Regions from separate parts of the Jiella sp. M17.18 genome, predicted to be linked through region 2. Evidence: predicted binding sites of a transcription regulator. Region 2 holds the regulator's gene; each other region holds the start of a gene.
The links. Region 2 encodes LexA, which represses DNA repair genes until DNA is damaged. Its sites were predicted from a motif close to TGTTCNNNNTGTGTTCNG; they were not measured.
Positions count from the first base shown of each region.

Region 1: a site for LexA is predicted at 3,140-3,157, ahead of parE (DNA topoisomerase IV subunit B). Genes of this name have one in related genera too.
Region 3: a site for LexA is predicted at 4,347-4,364, ahead of ruvC (crossover junction endodeoxyribonuclease RuvC). Genes of this name have one in related genera too.

Region 1 covers NZ_JBFTEH010000008.1:110,823-118,251, reverse strand. Annotated here, with positions in the region: gene AB5S17_RS15820 (NAD(P)H-hydrate dehydratase) at 1-859, opposite strand, end outside; gene AB5S17_RS15815 (P-II family nitrogen regulator) at 1,147-1,485, shown strand; gene glnA (type I glutamate--ammonia ligase) at 1,538-2,947, shown strand; gene parE (DNA topoisomerase IV subunit B) at 3,225-5,249, shown strand; gene AB5S17_RS15800 (hypothetical protein) at 5,755-6,135, shown strand; gene AB5S17_RS15795 (alpha/beta fold hydrolase) at 6,212-6,928, opposite strand; gene AB5S17_RS15790 (DEAD/DEAH box helicase) at 7,075-7,429, shown strand, end outside.
Region 2 covers NZ_JBFTEH010000007.1:205,428-212,856, forward strand. Annotated here, with positions in the region: gene AB5S17_RS14760 (FadR/GntR family transcriptional regulator) at 1-437, opposite strand, end outside; tRNA gene AB5S17_RS14765 (tRNA-Gln) at 553-627, opposite strand; gene lexA (transcriptional repressor LexA) at 906-1,634, shown strand; gene AB5S17_RS14775 (ComEC/Rec2 family competence protein) at 1,665-4,094, opposite strand; gene gltX (glutamate--tRNA ligase) at 4,216-5,637, shown strand; gene gltA (citrate synthase) at 5,791-7,083, shown strand; gene lpxB (lipid-A-disaccharide synthase) at 7,169-7,429, opposite strand, start outside.
Region 3 covers NZ_JBFTEH010000002.1:250,077-257,505, forward strand. Annotated here, with positions in the region: gene AB5S17_RS04610 (DNA-packaging protein) at 1-220, opposite strand, end outside; gene AB5S17_RS04615 (hypothetical protein) at 217-663, opposite strand; gene AB5S17_RS04620 (DUF2283 domain-containing protein) at 808-1,029, opposite strand; gene AB5S17_RS04625 (DUF4258 domain-containing protein) at 929-1,282, opposite strand; gene lepA (translation elongation factor 4) at 1,324-3,135, opposite strand; gene AB5S17_RS04635 (CYTH domain-containing protein) at 3,261-3,743, shown strand; gene ruvC (crossover junction endodeoxyribonuclease RuvC) at 3,777-4,289, opposite strand; gene AB5S17_RS04645 (hypothetical protein) at 4,562-4,915, opposite strand; gene AB5S17_RS04650 (YebC/PmpR family DNA-binding transcriptional regulator) at 5,368-6,117, opposite strand; gene AB5S17_RS04655 (GatB/YqeY domain-containing protein) at 6,250-6,699, opposite strand; gene carA (glutamine-hydrolyzing carbamoyl-phosphate synthase small subunit) at 7,031-7,429, shown strand, end outside.

The sequences.
Region 1 (7,429 bases), on a different contig from region 2:
TGAGAAGCGCCGCGCCCGGGCAGAACACCGTTACCAGCCCCGCCCCCGCTCGCAATGCCGCCACCGCCGCCAGCCGCGCGGCGCCGGTCTTCGACGCCGGACCGGAGAAGACGACGGCATGGCCGCGGTCGTATTTGTGACCGGCCGCGGTCGGAAAACTGAGGCGGTGCCGCCACAGCGCCGGCTCGTTGGCGAAGGCGCGCGGCGCGATCTCGCCAAGCACCGACGGCGATATTCCGATGTCGGCGACGACGGTCTCGCCGCAGAGGCTTCTCCCAGGCTCGAGAAGATGCCCCGGCTTGCGGCGGAAGAAGGTCACCGTCAGGTCTGCCCGCACGGCCGGCCCGAGCGCCTGCCCGCTGGCGCCGGCGAGGCCGGAGGGAAGGTCGATGGCGACCACCGGCGTTGCGGACGCGTTGACCATCTCGATCGCTGCCGCCGCCGCTCCCTCCACGGCGCGCGAGAGGCCGGCGCCGAAGAGGCCGTCGACGACCACATCGAAGTCGGCCGGTTCGAACGCGTCGAGCGGCGCGGTCTCGCCGTGAAAGCCGCCGGCCGCGATGGCGGCGTCGCCGGTGAGGCTTTCGCGGGACGCCAGCGCGAAGACCGTCACCGCCCTTCCCCGCTCCTGCAGCAGCCGGGCAGCGGCCCATGCGTCGCCGCCGTTGTTGCCGGGACCGGCGAGCAGCGCCACCCGCCGCGCCTGCGGGAACCGGCTGAGAAGCGCGTCCGCCACCGCACCGGCGGCCCGCTCCATTAGCACGATTCCGGGCACGCCCCGCTCGATCGTCCGTCGGTCGGCCGCCCCCATCTCGTCGGGGGTCAACAAGACACAGGCAGATGCATCATCTTTCGGCATGGAGACTGCTCACTTCGCGATCATTCTGCATTTATTCCGGGCGGCAGGTGACAGGCTTTCGGCTCTCATGTAGCTCTCGTCGCAGTCGCATACAGGCGCCGCCTGCTGCTGGATTGGCTTTCCTGCGCCGGTTTGGCATCATGCGCCCGGGAGTTCTCGCCTGCCAGTCACCTGCGGACTGTTCCGAACCCGTCGCGAATGCGGACACGTCTTGGCACGGCACGTGCTTGAGCGCGTCTGACGGGCCGGCGGTCCGTGACGGGGACAAGACCAACAAAGGAATGTCGATGAAGAAGGTCGAGGCAATCATCAAGCCGTTCAAGCTGGATGAGGTGAAGGAGGCGCTGCAGGAAGTCGGCCTGCAGGGCATCACCGTCACCGAAGCCAAGGGTTTCGGCCGCCAGAAGGGCCATACCGAGCTCTATCGCGGCGCCGAATACGTCGTCGACTTCCTGCCCAAGGTGAAGGTCGAGGTGGTCCTCGGGGACGACGCGGTCGCAGCGGCCGTCGAGGCGATCCGCAAGGCGGCGCAGACCGGGCGCATCGGCGACGGCAAGATCTTCGTCTCCAACATCGAGGAAGCGATCCGCATCCGCACCGGCGAATCCGGTACGGACGCGATCTGATCGCGATCCGCCTCTCTCCATCGTAACTGACGCCACAACAGGAAGGGTTGCCATGACGACCGCCAACGAGATTCTGAAGCAGATCAAGGACAACGACGTGAAATTCGTCGACCTGCGCTTCACCGATCCGAAGGGCAAGACGCAGCACGTCACGATGGACGCCTCCGTCGTCGACGAGGACATGTTCTCGGAAGGCTCGATGTTCGACGGCTCGTCCATCGCCGGCTGGAAGGCGATCAACGAATCCGACATGGTGCTGATGCCGGATCCCGAGACCGCCTACATGGATCCGTTCTTCGCGCAGTCGACCATGGCCGTCGTCTGCGACATCCTCGACCCGATCTCCGGCGAGGCCTACAACCGCGACCCGCGCTCGACCGCCAAGAAGGCCGAGGCCTACCTCACCCAGTCCGGCACCGGCGACACCGCCTATTTCGGCCCCGAGGCCGAGTTCTTCATCTTCGACGACGTCCGCTTCAAGGCCGATCCGTACAACACCGGCTTCAAGCTCGACTCGACCGAGCTGCCGTCGAACGACGACACCGAATACGAGACCGGCAATCTCGGCCATCGCCCGCGCATCAAGGGCGGCTACTTCCCGGTCCCGCCGGTCGACTCGTGCCAGGACATGCGCTCGGAAATGCTGACGGTGATGGCCGAGATGGGCGTCTCGGTCGAGAAGCACCATCACGAGGTGGCTGCCGCCCAGCACGAGCTCGGCATCAAGTTCGACACGCTGACGCGCAACGCCGACAAGATGCAGATCTACAAGTACGTGATCCACCAGGTCGCCAACGCCTACGGCAAGACCGCGACCTTCATGCCGAAGCCGGTCTATGGCGACAACGGCTCGGGCATGCACGTCCACCAGTCGATCTGGAAGGGCGGCAAGCCGACCTTCGCGGGCAACGAATATGCCGGCCTGTCGGAGAACTGCCTGTTCTACATCGGCGGCATCATCAAGCACGCCAAGGCGCTGAACGCCTTCACCAACCCATCGACCAACTCGTTCAAGCGCCTGGTCCCGGGCTTCGAGGCGCCGGTGCTGCTCGCCTATTCGGCCCGCAACCGCTCGGCCTCCTGCCGCATCCCATTCGGCCAGTCGCCGAAGGCCAAGCGCGTCGAGGTCCGCTTCCCCGACCCGACGGCGAACCCCTACCTCGCCTTCTCCGCCATGCTGATGGCCGGCCTCGACGGCATCAAGAACAAGATCCATCCGGGCTCGGCCATGGACAAGGATCTCTACGACCTGCCGCCGGAGGAGCTGAAGGAGATCCCGACGGTCTGCCGGTCGCTGCGCGAGGCGATGGAGTCGCTCGACGCCGACCGCGAATTCCTGAAGGCCGGCGGCGTCTTCGACGACGACCAGATCGACGCCTTCATTGACCTGAAGATGGCCGAGGTGCTGCGCTACGAGATGACGCCGCATCCGATCGAGTTCGACATGTACTACTCGATCTGAGGCTTCGGTCGGCTCGTCCGGCCGGCAGTGCTATCCTCGAGGGGCGTCCGGCAACGGGCGCCCCTTTTTTCGGTTGGACCGGCGGCGGGCACTCCGGCAGACGGCGGCATGACGACGACCCGATGCAGCAGATTTTCGTGGAAAACGGCTCAAATCGTCCGGGTTGCGGTCCCCGGCAAGCCGGGCGGCTTGAAGAACATTTCGTGAAAGTATAGCAAGGGGCCATGATCGCGGCGCAGCATGAGACCGGTTCGAGGACACGAGGAACGTTGATTCGATGAGCGACGACCTGTTTTCGGGCAACGCCGCGCGTCAGTCCCGCACGCCGAAGGCCGCCTCTCCCGTCCGCAAGCCTGCCGCCTTCGAGCCGGGCGCCGACTACACCGCCGCCGACATCGAGGTGCTGGAGGGGCTGGAGCCGGTCCGGCGCCGCCCCGGCATGTATATCGGCGGCACCGACGAGAAGGCCGTCCACCACCTCTTCGCCGAAGTCATCGACAATGCGATGGACGAGGCGACGGCCGGACATGCCAACTTCATCGAGGTATCGCTGGAGGCCGACGGGACGCTTTCCGTCTCCGACAACGGCCGCGGCATCCCGATCGACCCGCATCCGAAATATAAGAACCGCTCGGCGCTCGAAGTCATCATGACGACGCTGCACGCCGGCGGAAAGTTCGATTCCAAGGTCTACGAGACCTCCGGCGGCCTGCATGGCGTCGGTGTATCGGTCGTCAACGCGCTCTCCGAGCACCTCGAGGTCGAGGTCGCGCGCAATCGCAAGCTCTACCGTCAGACCTATTCGCGCGGGATCGCCACCAGCGAACTGCGGGAAGTCGGCGAAATCCAGAACCGCCGCGGCACCCGCGTTCGGTTCCGGCCCGACCCGCAGATCTTCGGCGCCGGCGTTTCCTTCCGCCCGGAGCGGCTGTTCGCCATGGCCCGCTCCAAGGCGTATCTCTTCGGCGGAGTCGAGATCCGCTGGTCCTGCGACCAGAGCCTGATCGACCCGGCGGGTCCCGTGCCGGCGCGCGAGACGTTCCACTTCCCGGGCGGGCTGAAGGACTATCTGGATTCCACGCTCGGCGCAGAGCACCGGGTGACCTCGCAGATCTTTGCCGGACGCACCGAGAAGGTCTCGGGCCACGGCGCCGTCGAATGGGCGGTGAGCTGGACGCCGGAGGACGGGTTCGTCCGTTCCTACTGCAACACCATCCCGACGCCGGAGGGCGGCACGCACGAGGCGGGCCTCCGCGCCGTCTTGCTGCGCGGCATCAAGGCTTTCGCGGAAGTCTCTGGAAACAAACGCGCTTCGATCGTCACCGGCGACGACGTTATGCAGACGGCCTCGGCCATGCTGTCGGTGTTCATCCGCGAGCCGGAATTCGTCGGACAGACCAAGGACCGGCTGGCGACGGTCGAGGCGCAGCGCATCGTCGAGCAGTCGATGCGCGACAGCTTCGACATCTGGCTCGCCTCCTCGCCGCAGGACGCCGCCCGGCTGATCGACTGGGTGGTGGAGCGCGCCGACGAGCGGCTGCGCCGCCGCCAGGAGAAGGAAGTCAGCCGCAAGACCGCGACGCGTAAGCTGCGGCTTCCCGGCAAGCTGGCGGACTGCTCGCAGACCGGGGCCGCCGGCGCCGAACTCTTCATCGTCGAGGGCGATTCGGCAGGCGGCTCGGCGAAGCAGGCGCGCGACCGAAAGGTCCAGGCGATCCTGCCCTTGCGCGGCAAGATCCTCAACGTCGCCAGCGCCGGGCGCGACAAGCTGACGGCGAACCAGCAGCTCGCCGACCTCATCCAGGCGCTCGGCTGCGGCACGCGCTCGAAGTACCGGGACGAGGACCTGCGATACGAGCGGGTCATCGTCATGACGGACGCCGACGTCGACGGCGCCCACATCGCCTCGCTGCTCATCACCTTCTTCTACCAGGAGATGCCCGAGTTGATCCGCAAGGGTCACCTCTTCCTCGCCGTGCCGCCGCTCTACAGGCTGACGCAGGGCGGCAAGACCGCCTATGCCCGCGACGACCGCCACCGCGAGCAGCTGATCGCGCGCGAGTTCAAGGGCAAGGGCAAGATCGAGGTCTCGCGCTTCAAGGGTCTCGGCGAGATGCTGCCCGGGCAGCTCAAGGAAACCACGATGGACCCGAAGAAGCGCACGCTGCTTCGCGTCGTCATGGACGAGGCGCCGGAAGCCGGCACGTCCGGCGCGGTCGACGCGCTGATGGGCAACAAGCCGGACCTGCGCTTTCGCTTCATCCAAGAGCGGGCGGCCTTCGCCGAAGACCTCGACATCTGAGGAGCGCTGCGCTTCGGTCACTTCGCGGTCTGACCGCCCGTTCTGCGGTGCGTGTCGGCGTCTCGGCAGGCGCGAAGCAGCGTCCGGGAGATCGAAAGGCTCCGGCTGCGGGTCGCGGGCTTCCCGTTCCTGCTGTAAGAAGACGCTCCGAAGGCCGGCTGCGCGTCGGCCGACCCCGCATTCTGACCACCGTCGTCCGGAGATGATCCCGATGTTGTACCTATCGCGCGTCCGCCTCGCCGGTCTTGCCGCAACAGCTTCGCTGCTGGCTGCCGGCCCGGTTCTTGCTCAGCAGGCTGAAAAGCCCGCCGCGCCGGCTTCCGGTACCGCGAAGATTGAGACCGTGCAGACGCCGGCCGGTGCGGCGCCTGCCGCGCCCGCTGGGAGCGGTACGGCCACCCCGAAGGCCGCCGAAGCGCCGGCGAAAACCGGCGCTGCCGCCGCTCAAGCAACCACGGCCGTCGGGACGCCGGCGGCGAAGTCCGAGACGGCCGACACCGGCGCGATGACGAAGACGGTCGAGACCCTGCCGGTGATGATCCAGGACGTCCAGATCGTCGGCCCGTGGAAGGACGGCGACAAGGAGGGCGTCTGGCGCACGATCATCGCGCAGCCGGATGGCGACTCCGGCAAGTCGCACTTCTTCATCCAGCAGATCGAGACCGACGGCAACGAATACAAGCTGCTCTCGACCACCGAGATCAAGGAGATCTCCAATGTCGACGGTTCGATCCTCGGCTATCGCGCTGACGATCCGAGCGACGTCGACCCGAACAGCCTGATGCTGTTCTTCGAAATCGTCCCGGCGGGGGCACAGATCTCGGAGACCTACGAACTGCGCTTCCATCCGGGCAAGCCCTACACCTTCGGACCGTCCACCAACTGACGCAGTGCCGGCTCGATCGGCGGTCGAGCCCGCCCGCGGGCGGCTCGGCGCATCGAGGGTTCGTCGGGCGCCCGGCTCATTCGGGGGCACCCCGTCCGGACGTAGCGTGCAGGAGCCGCTGCAGCGCCCCGGTCGCAACCTCCGGGGCTTCCAGCGAAACCATGTGGCCGATGCCTTCCAGCATGGTCAGCGCGGCCCCGGGTATCGCCGCAGCCATCTCCCGCGATCGCTGCGGCGCAATGATCTCGTCCGCCGTCCCCGCGAGGATTTCCGTCGGCACGGCGATGCTCGATAAGAGGCCGGTCTGGTCCAGCCGGGCGATGATCGCCTCCTGCTGACGCACGAAGGCCTCGGGTCCGACCGCCTCGGCCATCTCGACCGCCAGGCGCTGCAGCCGCGCGTCCGAACGTGCGGACGGACCGAACAGCCGCTCCGCCAGCAGCCGCGCGACGGTGCCGACGCCGTCCCGCCGGGCGAGCGAGATCAGCCGGCGCCGCCGCTCCGTCTGCTCCGCTGTGTCGGGGTCGGCGCTGGTCGCCATCAGCGCCAGGCCGCGGACGCGGTGAGGCTGCTGCCGCATCACCTCCAGCGCAACATAGCCGCCCATCGACAGGCCGCAGAGGATGAATTCCGCCGGTGCGGTCGCCAGAAGGCGCTCCGCCATCTGCGTGATCGACGCGTCCGTCAAAGTATCGGCGATGCGGCAGTCGATCTCCAGCGCAGCGATCTGCGGGAGATAGAGGTCGCCGCTGCAAAGCAGCCCCGGCACGAACACGATGCTTGTCGTTTTCATGAATTTAACCCTCAAAATCCCGGAAATCCGCCCCATATGACTGCTCAAGGTTGACTCGCGTCTGCGGTCGCCCTATCGCCCCTCATAAGCATGGGCCTTTGTCGGCGCATTCGCGCCATTGTCTCCAGTCGTAGAGAACTGCCAGCTTGACACTCTTTTCCGAACTCGGCCTCAGCGCCAAGGTTTTGGCGGCCGTCGAAGCCGCCGGCTATCGCGAACCCACGCCGATCCAGGAACAGGCCATTCCGCACGCGCTCGAGCGCCGCGACGTGCTCGGGATCGCACAGACCGGTACCGGCAAGACCGCGTCCTTCGTGCTGCCGATGCTGACAGTGCTCGAAAAGGGCCGCGCACGCGCCCGTATGCCACGCACGCTGATCATCGAGCCGACGCGCGAACTCGCTGCGCAGGTCGAGGATTCCTTCACCAAGTATGGCAAGGACCAGAAGGTCAACGTCGCCCTGCTGATCGGCGGCATGTCGTTCGGCGATCAGGACAAGA
Region 2 (7,429 bases):
GCATCCTGGCGGCGCAGAAGCTCGGCGAGAACGTCGAGGGTCGCCGCGTCGATGTTCTCGGCGGCATCGGCGACCACCGCGAGTTCGACGACCATGCGCGCCTGGTGGACGTCGTCGACGTCGTAGCGGTTGACCGCGCTCGTGCGCACGCCGCTGGAGACCAGGAGGCCGACATCGGCGCTGACGATGCGGGTGCGCGAGCCGTGGCTGATCTCGGCGAGGCCGTGGGCGGCCAGCGTGCGCACCCCCATCCGTACGGTCTCGCGGCTGACGCCGAAGAGCGCCGCGAGCTCGCGCTCGCCCGGCAGCTGATCGCCCGGATGCAGCACGCCCGATGCAATGAATTCGGCCAGCTTGCCGCAAAGCCTGTCGCTCGCAGTCTCGCGCGCCAGCCCATTCGGCAGATCCGCCATTCCCGACAGAAGACCCGATTCCACCGCGATACCGCCCGACCAAAAGGACCACTGGTCCGATAACCGGACCAGTATCGAGGCATCACGTTACGGTCAAGCCGCCGCCGGCCGGCAACGAATGCAGATATTTAGAATGATCTGGCTGGGGCGGCAGGATTCGAACCTGCGAGTGGCGGCACCAAAAGCCGCTGCCTTACCGCTTGGCGACGCCCCAAGCGCGGATGCGCGTGACCCGTGCTATAGCGACTGCGATCCGCGTGCGCAATCGCCGCTCCGGCGCCGGCCACGCGCGGCAGCTGCCTCCCGCCGGCCATGCCTGAACCGTCGGTGCCGTGCGGGATACGCTCGATCCGGTGCCGGCTTACCTGAGGCTCCTTGCAAAAACGATGGGAGACGGCGAACGCCCCGCCCGGCCGTTGCAGCGAGGAAGGGGCTTGCAGAACACAACTAGAACAGATAGCTTTGTTCAGGTTTTGTTTTGAGGATCCGCCCATGCTGACGCGCAAGCAGCACGACCTTTTGCTGTTCATCCACGAGCGGCTGAAAGAGACGGGGGTGCCCCCCTCCTTCGACGAGATGAAGGATGCGCTCGATCTGCGGTCGAAGTCCGGCATCCACCGGCTGATCACGGCGCTGGAGGAGCGCGGTTTCATTCGGCGCCTGCCCAATCGGGCGCGAGCGCTCGAAGTGCTGAAGCTGCCGGAATCGATGCGCAATGCGGGCCGCCCCGTCGCCGTCTCCGGCGGACGCACCGGCTTCACGCCCAGCGTCATCGACGGCAGCCGGGGGACCGCGGCCGCGCCGAAGGCGCCAGCCGCGCCGCAGGCCGCCGCGGATGCCGCGGTCACGGTGCCGGTCATGGGCCGGATTGCCGCCGGCGTGCCGATCTCGGCGATCCAGCACAACACCCATTCGATCGCCGTCCCGCCGGACATGATCGGCACGGGCGAACACTATGCGCTCGACGTCAAGGGCGATTCGATGATCGAGGCCGGCATCCTGGACGGGGACACGGTCGTCATCCGCCGCTCCGACACCGCCTCTCCCGGCGAGATCGTGGTGGCGCTGGTCGACGACGAGGAGGCGACGCTGAAGCGGTTCCGGCGCCGCGGCGACCGGATCGCGCTGGAGGCCGCCAATCCGGCCTACGAGACCCGCATCTTCGGCGCCGATCGCGTCAAGGTCCAGGGCCGACTGGTCGGCCTCATCCGCCGCTACTGATCGGCGGCGGCGGGAGGAGGTCGCCGGATGTCACTCCCGCCGCCCGCCGCTGTCCTCGCCGAACGACGGAGGCACCGCGTCCTCCGCGTTGTCGGCGGCGGGGTCGGATGGCTCTGCCGGCTGGTCGGCCAGCGGCTGTTGCTCTTCCTCCCGCGCCCCTGCCTCGGCGTTGCGGCCCTTCGGGCGGTGCCAGGATTCTGGCCAGGGCGCGGCTCGGTGGCGGTTCCACGGGGCCGCGGGGACGCCGATCGACCTTCTGAACACGGGCCGCCCCGTCTGGGGGTCGCGGCGGATCGCGAGCGAGCCGGTCTCGCGCAGGGTCCGCAGCGTGACGAGCATCGCGCCGGATCGGCAGGCGGTCAGGCGGATGGCGCGCGCGACGATCGCGACATCCGCGTGGTCGCAGGCATAACCGGTCTTCCTGTAGTCGTCGGTCCAGACGATCCGCAGGCCGCTCGCCGTGCCGAAGCTGCAGACCTTTTCGCGGCATTTTGCGTCGATCCGGGGGCGAAGCGCCGGGTTGTCGCCGGCCGACGGAGACGCACCGCTTCGATAGGCACGCTCCCATTGATCGGCGACGAAGGCGTTGGTTCGCTTTCGCAGAAAGGCGACCGCGCCGTCGGGCGACAGGGCGGCGACTTCCCTGCCGCTCTCGAAGACGAGAAGGTCGGGCCGCGGCGTCCGGTCGGGCGCGAGGATAAGGCCGATCACCGCGAGCGGAACCGCCACCCAGCGGAATTGGCTGGCGAGGAAGGCCGCCGCCAGGATCGCCGCCGCGAGAAGCAGGAGCCCTGCCCCGCTGACGAGGCCGATCGACTGATCCGGGAGCAGGCCGTACAGCCGGTGCGTGATCCTCAGGACGAGGCCAATCGCCGCGCCCATCAGCTCGAGCGGCCAGGCGTCGAGCCCGAACGGCATCAGGAGGCAGCTCGCGAGCGCGAGCGGCATGATGGCGAAGCTGAAGAGCGGCATCGTCAGAAGGTTGGTGATGACGCCGAAGGCGGCTGCCTGCTGGAAATGATAGGCGGCGAAGGGCGCCGTGGCGGCGCCCGCGATCAGCGACGTCGCAACGATCCCGCCGAGCGCGCCGACGCCGAGGCGAAGCGGCGATCGCGCCTTGCGTGCCCGCCTCTCCTCCAGCTGCCGCTGGCGCCGCCTCGCAAAGGCGCCATAGGCCGCGACGAGGGCTGCGGTGGCCGCGAAGCTGAGCTGGAAGCTCGCGGTCGTCACCACATGCGGCGCCAGCACGATGACGATCGTCGCGGCGATCGAGACGTTCCGGATCGTCAGCGCCGGTCGATCGACGATGACCGCCACAAGCATGATCGCCAGCATCACGAAGGCACGCTGCGTGGCGACATTCGCGCCGGAAATGCCGAGATAGAGCGCGGCCACCGCCAGCGCGATCGCGGCGGCGACCTTCTTGGCCGGGATGCGCAACGCGGCGCCCGGCAGCAGCGCGATCAGCGACCGGACCAGCGCCATGGCTGCGCCCGTCACGATGGCGAGATGCAGGCCCGAGATCGCCAGCACATGGGCGATGCCGGTGCTGCGGAACCAGTCGGCGACATCGTCGGGGATGCCGTCGCGCTCGCCGGTGATGAGCGCCGCGGCGACGGCGCCTTCGGGGCCGGGAATGACGGCGCGAATCCGCTCGGTCATCGCCTCCCGCAGGCGCGCCAGCCAGATCGCCACCGCGCCCGGCCCGCCCCCGGGGCCTATCGCCGGACTCCCCTCGGATGGCCGGCTGCTCGGCGCGCCGAGGCTGAAGCCATAGGCGCCGAGCCCGTCGAAGAAGGGCGAATAGGCGAAGTCGTAGCCGCCGGGATAGGCCGGGCCGGATGGCGGCCCGAGCCGCACCAGGGCGTAGAACGCCTCGCCCGGCGCGATCGGCTCGTGGCGGCTCGCAACGAGGATCCGCGCCCGTTCCGGCGGCCGCGACAGCGTCGGGCGCGCCGTCGCCGCGATGTCGACGACGTAGCGATACCGTCCGCGATCGTCGCGCGAACGCTCCGCCACCACGCCGGCGATGCGCGTCGTCGCCGTGCCGGAGATGATCGTGGTGGTCGTCCAGGCCTCCTCGACGAGCGCCAGCGCGGCGCCCAGGAAGACGAAGCCGGCCGCGAGAAGGGCATTTCTGCGCCATGGCCGTTCGGCGATCCGCCATGCCGCCAGGAGGAGCAGAGCCGCCGAGACGGCCGCAACGACCGGGATGGGGCGCCAGCCGCCGGCGATCGCGGCGAGCGCTCCCGCGATCAGGCCGACCGGCATCAGGTGGAAGCCGGTCCGGGCAGCGGCTTCGGCGTCCGCCTGCCGTTCGAGCCAGAGCCGGAGCACATCGACGAGGAGCCCGGGGTCGGCGAGAAGGTCGCGCGGACGCAGGCGCAGCATGCCGTCGACGCCAGGGCGGCCTCTCGCCGTTCGCGCGGTCTCGCTCTCCGGATCCTCGCTCCAGGCCATCCGGCGGCGGCTCCGTTGCTTGTCTCTCCGCTCGCCTATGCTACACAGCGCCCACGCAAAAGCGATGGCGGCGCTGCCAAGCCTGCCGCCCAGCCTCATCTTCTAGACGATCGGAGCACCCATGGCGGCAGACGTCGTGACCCGCTTTGCCCCCTCGCCGACCGGCTTCCTGCATATCGGCGGCGCGCGGACGGCGCTTTTCAACTGGCTCTTCGCCCGCGCCAAGGGCGGCAAGATGCTCCTTCGGATCGAGGACACCGATCGCGAGCGTTCGACCCAGGCGGCCGTCGATGCGATCATCGAGGGCCTCGATTGGCTCGGCCTGACGGCCGACGAACCGCCGGTCTCGCAGTTCGAGCGCGCGCCGCGCCATCGCGCGGTGGTCGAGGAGATGCTCGCCCGCGGCCAGGCCTATCGCTGCTATGCCAGCCAGGCGGAGCTGGAGGAGATGCGCGAGAAGGCCCGGGCCGAGAAGCGGCCGCCGCGCTATGACGGGCGTTGGCGCGACCGCGACCCCGCCGAGGCGCCGGAGGGCGTCAAGCCGGTGATCCGCCTGCGCGCCCCGCTGGAAGGCGAGACCGTGGTCGAGGACCAGGTGCAGGGAACGGTGCGCTTTCCCAACAAGGATCTCGACGACCTCGTCCTGCTGCGTTCGGACGGCACGCCGACCTACATGCTCGCCGTCGTCGTCGACGACCACGACATGGGCGTCACCCACATCATCCGCGGCGATGATCATCTCACCAACGCCGGGCGGCAGACGCTGATCTATCAGGCGATGGGCTGGGACGTGCCGGTCATGGCGCATATTCCGCTGATCCACGGACCCGACGGCGCCAAGCTGTCGAAGCGGCACGGTGCCCTCGGCGTCGAGGCCTACCGCGCCATGGGCTATCTGCCGGTCGCGCTGCGCAACTACCTCGTTCGGCTCGGCTGGAGCCATGGCGACGACGAGATCATCTCGACCGAGGACATGATCGCCTGGTTCGACATCACCGACGTCAACAAGGGTGCGGCGCGCTTCGATTTCGCCAAGCTCGAGGCGGTGAACGGCCATTGGCTCCGCAGCATCGAGGACGCCGTGCTGGTCGACATGCTGATGGCCGAACGCGACGTCCTGCCGAACGGCGACATCCTCAAGAGCCGGCCGGGCGAGACGGTGCGCGAGCTGCTCACCGCCGCGATGCCGGGGCTGAAGGAGCGCGCCAAGACCCTCGTCGAGCTGACGGAGAGCTGTCGCTACCTGTTCGCCGACCGGCCGCTGCCGATCGAGGAGAAGGCCGAGGAGATCCTGGCGGGTGGCGGCCGGGCGGTCGTCGCGGCCCTCCTGCCCCGTTTCGAGTCGGCGCATGACTGGTCGGCCGGGGCGCTGGAAGATTTGGTGCGTGCCTATGCAGAAGAGGCCGGGCTGAAGCTCGGCAAGGTGGCGCAGCCGCTGCGCGCCGCGCTGACCGGCCGCACAACCTCGCCCGGCGTCTTCGACGTTCTGGCGGTGCTGGGGCGCGCGGAGTCGCTGGCGCGCCTGCGCGATCAGGCGGCCTGACGGACGGCGTTTCCGCACCGCAAACACGCTGAAACGCGCGGTCCGAGGCGAAACTTGTCGAGCCCTAGCCTTTGGAGTAGGCAGAGGGTGGTCGAAACGTGTGCGCTGCGAAAAGTCATGCTTTTCCGGCGGCAATGATCGAAAGGAAACCGCATGACAGACCAGTCGGCGAAATTCACACTGGGATCGACGGATGCCGATCTCCCGCTTCGCAGCGGCACCATCGGACCGGACGTCGTCGACGTCACCGGCCTCTACAAGCAGAGCGGCGTCTTCACCTACGATCCCGGCTTCTCGTCGACGGCGTCCTGCGAATCCAAGATCACCTATATCGACGGCGATGAGGGCGTGCTGCTGCATCGCGGCTACCCGATCGACCAGCTCGCCGAGCGCGGCGACTATCTCGAAACCTGCTATCTGCTGCTCTACGGCGAGCTTCCGACCGCGCGCGAGAAGGAGGACTTCGTCTACCGCGTGACGCGGCACACCATGGTCCATGAGCAGATGAGCCGCTTCTACACCGGCTTCCGCCGCGACGCCCATCCGATGGCGGTCATGGTCGGCTCGGTCGGCGCGCTCTCGGCCTTCTATCACGACTCGACCGATATCGCCGATCCGCACCAGCGGATGATCGCCTCGCTGCGCATGATCGCGAAGATGCCGACGATCGCGGCGATGGCCTACAAATATCACATCGGCCAGCCCTTCGTTTATCCGCGCAACGATCTCTCCTACGCGGAAAACTTCCTGCACATGTGCTTCGCCGTGCCGTGCGAGCCCTACCGGATCAACCCGGTGCTGGCGCGGGCGATGGACCGCATCTTCATCCTGCACGCCGACCACGAGCAGAACGCCTCGACCTCGACCGTCAGGCTCGCCGGCTCCTCGGGCGCCAATCCGTTCGCCTGCATCGCGGCCGGCATCGCCTGCCTCTGGGGTCCGGCGCATGGCGGCGCCAACGAGGCGGCGCTCAACATGCTCTCCGAGATCGGCTCGAAAGACCGCATCCCCGAGTTCATCTCGCGCGCCAAGGACCGGAACGATCCGTTCCGCCTGATGGGCTTCGGCCACCGAGTCTACAAGAACTACGATCCGCGCGCCAAGATCATGCAGCAGACCTGCCACGAGGTGCTCGACGAGCTCGGCATCAAGGACGATCCGCTGCTCGAAGTCGCGATGGAGCTCGAGCACATCGCGCTCAACGACGAGTACTTCATCGAGAAGAAGCTCTATCCGAACGTCGACTTCTACTCCGGCATCACGCTGAAGGCGCTCGGCTTCCCGACTGCGATGTTCACCGTGCTGTTCGCCGTTGCGCGCACCGTCGGCTGGATCGCGCAGTGGAAGGAGATGATCGAGGACCCGCATCAGCGGATCGGCCGTCCGCGCCAGCTCTACACCGGCGCGCCGATGCGCGACTACGTCCCGGTCGACGCCCGCGGCTGACCGCGGGCTTCAAGGGCAGCAACTCCAGGAACGGGCGCTTCGGCGCCCGTTTCGATTCCAGGACCCGCGCGATCGCCGCAAGGCGTCAGCGGCGGGAGCCGACGAGGCCGAGCACCACGTCTGCCGCCGCTTCGCCGGGCGGTCGGTCGACCGCCATCAGCCGGCGGATCTCGGCGAATCCGGCCATCTGCGACCGGCGCTCCGGCGTGTCCGTCAACAGCCGCTGCAGCCGCCGCGCCAGATGTTCCGGCCGGACGAATTCATGGAAGTGCTCCGGCACGAGCGGATGCCCGACGATAAAGTTCGGCAGGGCCGCCGTCCAAGCGGTGACGAGGTTGCGGAAGCG
Region 3 (7,429 bases), on a different contig from region 2:
CCCATTCCGGCTGAACATCCCGCAGTACGGGTGCCGGATATTTCTTCAGATGCTCGACGACCTTCTGGTACCAGAAGTCATGCTCCGACAGTGTCTGGTCGTCATCCACCAAGGCATCGCCGTGCGTCACTCCTCCCGCTTGCAACTCCCCGCGAATGTCGTCCTCTTCGCCTTCCGCTCCCGCCGAGCCTGAAGGCGTCGCCTCGCCCACTGCCGTCATCCGCTCTCCAGACCGGAAGGATCGCCCCGCATCTCGCCGGCATAGGCACCGGTCTCCGGATCGAACAGCGTCGGCCCCGCCCGCCGCCGCCCATCAAGGCTGCGCAGCCCTGCCAGAAGCTCGGCGCGCAGCCGCTCCGTCTCCGCCGCATCCTCGGCGCCGCCCTGCTGCGCCAGCATCTCCAGCCGCTTCAGTTCCAGGAGCTTCTCCAGCGTGCGGGTCAGCTGCGACAGAGCGTCCGTGCGCTCCTTGACGGTCGGCCCGGCTGGCCGCGCCGAAACGGCGCTGCCGCTCGCCGCCTCCGCCGGACACGCCGCGGCATCGGCCGCTCTTGATCCGCCCCTCGCCCGCTTCCCGGGCTTATATTCCTTGACGAGTTTCTCCAGAGCCGCGATCTCGCCGGTGAGCAGCGCCAGGAGCCGATCCGACAGAAGCTTCGCCATCTGCCGTCTCCCTTCCGCAGAGCCACCATCGGCCATGAAAAAGGCGACCCGGTGAACCACCGCGCCGCCCACAAATTCTCGACTGTGCCTGAACCATACCGGAGCACCGTCACGGTGTCAAGGATTATTTTCTCAACCCGAGCTTCACTCCGCTGCGTCGACGTCCCGCTTCCCGGGAAGACGCGCATTCTGCCATGCCCCTGGCGCCAGCGTTGCGGTGGCTGACAGCACTTCGATCCCGATGACCCGCCCCTCGGAATCAACATCATAGATAAATGGCCCAGCCTCTTCCGTATGGTCGATCCGACCGCGCCCGACGTAGAAATAGACGGCGTCGGCTTCGGGGTCGTAGGTCATATCGATCATGGTCGCCTGGTCCTCGATCGAAGGTCGCGGTGACGATGCGGATTTCCGATGCGGTTTCGACGCATACCACGCGCAGGATCCGGCCGCCAAACGCCGCAACGGAGCCGAAGCGCCGCTCGGCATTCGCATCCCGGGGCTCGGGCTGCACCCATTCGGGATTGCGGACGGCCGTCTCGATCCAGCCAGCCTCGATCCGGCGCTCCGCGATCTTCGCCCTCGCGTGCAGGGTGAAGACGACCGGCTTCAAGATCAAAGCCGGGGCGGACGGGCTGTCGCGGACATGAGCAGACTTCCCTAGCTATCCATCTTCAGCGCGGCGATGAAGGCCTCCTGCGGGATCTCCACCTTGCCGAACTGGCGCATGCGCTTCTTACCTTCCTTCTGCTTTTCGAGAAGCTTGCGCTTGCGCGTGGCGTCGCCGCCGTAGCATTTGGCGGTGACGTCCTTGCGCAGCGCCGAGATCGTCTCACGGGCGATCACCTTGCCGCCGATCGCCGCCTGGATGGGGATCTTGAAGAGGTGCTGCGGGATCAGTTCCTTCAGCTTCTCGCACATCGCCCGGCCGCGCCGGTCGGCCTGGCTGCGATGGACGAGCATCGACAGCGCGTCCACCGGCTCGGCATTGACGAGGATCGACATCTTGACGAGGTCCCCCTCGCGGTAGTCGGTCATGTGGTAGTCGAAGGAGGCATAGCCCTTCGAGATCGACTTCAGCCGGTCGTAGAAGTCGAACACCACCTCGTTCAGCGGCAGCTCGTATTCCACCATCGCCCGCTTGCCGACATAGGAGAGCCCGGTCTGCACGCCGCGCCGCTCTTGGCAGAGCTGCAGGATGTTGCCGAGATAGTCGTCGGGGGTGAGGATCGTCGCCTTGATCCAGGGCTCCTGGATGTGGTCGATCCGCACGACGTCGGGCATGTCGGCGGGGTTGTGGAGCTCGATGTCCGTGCCGTCCGTCATGTGGATCTTGTAGACGACGGACGGCGCCGTCGCGATCAGGTCGAGGTCGAACTCACGGCTCAGCCGCTCCTGGATGATCTCGAGGTGCAGCAGACCGAGGAAGCCGCAGCGGAAGCCGAAGCCGAGCGCAGCCGAACTCTCCATCTCGAAGGAGAAGCTGGCGTCGTTCAGCCGGAGCTTGCCCATGGCCGCGCGCAGGTCGTCGAAGTCGGCCGCGTCGACCGGGAACAGGCCGCAGAAGACCACCGGCTGCGCCGGCTTGAAGCCCGGGAGCATCTCGGCGGTCGGGCGCTTGTCCTCGGTGATCGTGTCGCCGACGCGGGTGTCGGCCACTTCCTTGATCGAGGCCGTAATGAAGCCGAGTTCGCCGGGGCCGAGCGCGTCGACCTGCACCATCTTCGGGGTGAAGACGCCGACCCGGTCCACCGGATACTTTGCGTCCGTACCCATCATGCGGATGGTCTGGCCCTTCTTCAGCTCGCCGTCGATGATGCGCACGAGCACGATGACGCCGAGATAGGCGTCGTACCAGGAGTCGACGAGCATCGCCTTCAGCGGCGCCTTGCGGTCGCCTTCCTTCGGCGGCGGGAGGCGATGGACGATCGCCTCCAGCACGTCCTCGATGCCGAGGCCGGACTTCGCCGAGATCATCACCGCTTCGGAGGCGTCGATGCCGATCACCTCCTCGATCTGCTCCTTCACCTTGTCCGGCTCGGCCGCCGGGAGGTCGATCTTGTTCAGCACCGGGACGATGTCGAGATCGTTGTCGAGCGCGAGATAGACATTGGCGAGCGTCTGCGCCTCGACCCCCTGCGCGGCGTCGACGACCAGGAGCGCACCCTCGCAGGCCGACAGCGAGCGGGACACCTCATAGGCGAAGTCGACATGCCCCGGCGTGTCGATGAGGTTCAGGACATAGGTCTCGCCGTTCTTTGCGGTGTAGTGCAGGCGCACGGTCTGCGCCTTGATGGTGATGCCGCGCTCGCGCTCGATGTCCATCGAGTCGAGAACCTGATCCTTCATCTCACGGGTATCGAGCCCGCCGGTGTTCTGGATCAGACGGTCGGCCAGCGTCGACTTCCCGTGGTCGATATGGGCGACGATCGAGAAGTTGCGGATATGGTCGAGGGGCGTATTCGCGGGCATGGTGCTCATGCGCCGCGATATAAAGATTTGTCGGCATTCTTGGAAGCGTCGCTTTCGCGTTGCGAGAACGCGCTATGTCGGACGAACCACCTCCTGAACGATCGCGGCACGAAGGCTGGAAGGCGATGGCACGAGAGATCGAGCGCAAGTTCCTGCTGGCCCCGGACGGCTGGCGGAGCCGCGTCACCGAGGTGAAGCGGCTGAAGCAGTTCTACCTCTTCGCCCGGGAGGACGCCTCTCTGCGGGTTCGCATCATCGACGGCAAGACGGCCTTCCTGACGCTGAAGACCGGCACAGGGATCGATCGCGGCGAGTTCGAATACGATATCCCGCTGTCCGACGCGGAAGACATGGAGCCGGACCGCATCGGCAATGTGATCGAGAAGACCCGCCACATCGTTCCGCTCGGCGCCCGCAAGATCGAGATCGACATCTTTGCGGGCGCGCTCGCCGGTCTGGAAGTTGCCGAGATCGAACTGGAATCGGCTGACGAAGCGATCGACCTGCCGGCCTTCCTCGGAACCGAGATCACCGGCGACCCGCGCTATTCCAACATGCGCCTCGCTTTGGACGGGCGTCCGAGCGACGACGACGGTCGCTCGGCCTGAGCCGCCCTCCTCCCGCCATCGGTGCCGCGACCCTCAGCGCGCCGCCAGCGCCGCCCGCGCATGTGCCGACTGGCGGTGATGGCTGTGGCAGATCGCGATCGCCAGCGCGTCGGCGGAATCGTCGCTGTCGAACGTCGCCTTCGGCATCAGCACCTTCACCATCATGTGGATCTGGTGCTTCTCCCCATGGCCGACCCCGATGACGGCCTTCTTCACCGCGTTCGGCGCATATTCCGCGACGGGCAGCCCCGCCAGCGCCGGCACCAGCAGCGCGACGCCGCGCGCCTGGCCGAGCTTCAGCGTCGCCACGGCGTCCTTGTTGACGAAGGTCTGCTCCACCGCCGCCTCGTCCGGACGATAGGAATGGATGACCTGCGACAGCCCCTCATGCAGCTGGCAGAGCCTGGAGGCGAGGTCGCGCTTGTTGTCGGAGGTGACGGTCCCGCTCGCCACGAAGCGCAGCGAATTTCCCAGCGTTTCCACCACGCCCCAGCCGGTACGGCGCAGGCCCGGATCGATGCCGACGATGCGGATGGGTGCCTCCATTAACATTTTCTTCAACCTTGCCTCTATCCGAATCGGCGCCGATTGGACAGACGAAACGTGAACAAAAGTAAAACGAACCCGGCTTTCTGCGCCGGCGGAGGACATGCCATGATCGACTGCGGGCTGTCGCTCGCCGAGGCGTAGGGGATACCGGTGTCGCCAGGGCCTTGTAGCGCGGCACGGAGCTGACCGCGCCGTTCCAACCCTCCTCGCGCTACGTTGCGCATCGCTCGCCAGAAAGGCGTCCGGCGGCCCGTTCGCCTCTAAGCCCGTCATTTCCGGACGTAGACCGCCTCCGTCACGTCGCGCTCCCCGAGCGCCCGCAACTGTGCCGGGCTGGCCTTGATCGTGCCGCTGGTGAAGCGAAAGCCGATGAGCTTGCCGGACGCCCAGGGAACGACTCCGGCGCGGAACGTCCTGTCCGAGCAGTCGAACACGACGAGGCTTTTCGGTGTCGCCCGATCGTACTGCTTGGAGAGGCGCATCCCGCCGTCGGAGATATCGACGCACATCGCGTCCTCGAGATATTGCAGCTGGATGGTCAGAAGCTTCACCGGCCGCAGCCGCGTCCGTCGCCGCTGCCATCGGCGTCGATTGGTCGGATCCGGGATCAGGTCGTCCTTCATCTTCCGCCCTCCGCGGCCATAGTCAGGATGACTGTCGATCCGCAGTCCTTAATGAAATCGGAAGATATCGCCCGCGAGTTAGCCAACTATCGAAGTAACTGGCATGTATTGCGGGCCGGCAACGGTTATGGCCTCCGACATGCTTTCCGAAAACCGGAAGCTTCAGCGAAATTCAAAATAAATATCGAGCGAATTTCTTCGGAAGCCCCGATCGTGGAAGCGCCGAAGAAGCCGGCGCAGAGGAGCGGCAACGCTTCTGAAACAGGAACTTGGAGGCGGAGCCAGCTGCGATCCGACGCCCGGGCTCACATTCCCCTGCGTCGCCTTGCAGAGCAAGCTGCGGCAGGGTGCTCCCGTCGCAGGGCCTCCGCAGCAGCGGCCAACGGTAGAGGCGGCGCCGCGCCGCATGGAGGTCCTCCACGCGGCAGCCGGGCGACGCGAAGGCCGGCGATCTAGGCCGCCGACAGCTTCGCCATCACCTCTTCGTCGACCTCGAAGTTCGCGTAGACGTTCTGGACGTCGTCGTCGTCGTCGAGATTGGCGATCAGCTTCAGGACGCTCTGCGCCTTTTCCTCGTCGACCGGGGCGCCGGTCTGCGGCCGCCAGATCGCGCGCACGCTCTCGGCCTCGCCGAGCGAGGCTTCCAGCGCGGTCGAGACTTCGTTGAGATCTTCGAAGGCGGTGATGATCGTGTGGCCGTTCTCGTCCGACTGCACGTCGTCGGCGCCCGCCTCGATCGCCGCCTCCATCACCTTGTCCGCATCGCCGACCGAGGCCGGATAGACGATCTCGCCGACGCGGTCGAACATGAAGCCGACGGAGCCGGTCTCGCCGAGGGCGCCGCCCGACTTGGTGAAGTAGGAGCGCACGTTGGAGGCGGTGCGGTTGCGGTTGTCGGTCAGCGCCTCGACGATGACCGCGACGCCGCCCGGCCCGTAGCCTTCGTAGCGGACCTCTTCGTAGTTCTCGCTGTCGCCGCCGGACGCCTTCTTGATCGCGCGCTCGATATTGTCCTTCGGCATCGACTGCGCCTTGGCGTTGTTGATCGCCAGGCGCAGGCGCGGATTCATGTCGGGGTCGGGCGTGCCAGCCTTGGCGGCGACGGTGATCTCGCGCGCGAGCTTGGAAAACAGCTTCGAGCGGACGGCATCCTGCCGTCCCTTGCGATGCATGATGTTCTTGAACTGTGAGTGGCCGGCCATGGCGATCCTTACGTCGAGCTGATCTGTCGGCAGAAAGTGACCGTCATATAAAAAAAGCCGGTGCCGACGTCCAGAACGAGACAGGCCGGCAGGTCGTCGGTGGCCGCTCCTGCGGCTCCGACACGAGCAGGTCTATCGCAGCAGGCCCTTCACGACCGTCGAAGCCCTGCCGAAGTCCATCTGGCCGGAATAGCGCTCCTTGAGCTTGTTCATGCAGCGCCCGACGTCGCGCAAGCCCTTGGAATCGGTCTCCTCCACGGCCTGCCGGCAGGCGCGTTCGATCTCGCCGGTGTCGAGCTGCGCCGGCATGAAGCCGCGGATGATGCCGATCTCCTCGCGCTCCTGCTCGGCGAGTTCGAGACGTCCGGCCTCCTCGTATTCCTGCGCCGACTCCTGCCGCTGCTTCACCATCTTGACGAGGATCTGCTGTACCTCCTCGTCGCCGACCGGGTCGCGCCCCGCCGCGCGGTTGGCGACGTCGCGGTCCTTGATCGCGGCGTTGATCAGCCGCAGCGTCGAGATCCGGCGTTTGTCCTGGTCCTTGAGGGCTGCGTTCAGTGCCTCGGCGATCATCTCGCGCATGAGAGTGTCGACTTTCGGGTTCGGTCACATTGCCCGCACGGCGCCATCGCGACCGTCTGACCGTAATCCATACCTGTTCTCGCCGGCGGTAAAGCCGATTCGAATGCGGGGTTCTCTGTTCGATGCGAAGAGTTGTGGTTCTGTCGCCTGTTTGCATCTCCAGGAGCCGAAGAGCGGCTGCCTTATGGTCTTGCGATGCGGCGCGCCGCGGATGTAGAGACTTCCCCGCCGATCCGCAAGTTCCCTTGTGAAAGACCTTTACCCAGCCGATATGGCGCGGGGCTGGTCTCTTGCGCGATCGCGGGCGTCCGAAGGATGGAAAGGGCAGGTTATGAGCGAAGGCTGGACGAAGCGGCAGGTCACCGCGCTCCTGGTGCTGAGCGACGGCACCGTGATCGAGGGCTTCGGCCTCGGCGCCGAGGGCGCAGTCGAGGGCGAGGTCTGCTTCAACACCGCGCTCACCGGCTATCAGGAGATCCTGACCGATCCCTCCTATGCCAAGCAGATCGTGACCTTCACCTTCCCGCATATCGGCAATGTCGGCGCCAATGACGAGGATCTGGAGAATCTCGCGACAGGTCCGGGCGCCGGTGCGGTCGGCGCCATCTTCCGCGCGGATGTGACCGCGCCGTCGAACTACCGCTCCTCCGGCCACCTCGACGCCTGGCTGAAGGCGCGCGGCATCATCGCCCTCTCCGGCATCGACACGCGGGCGTTGACCGCGCTGATT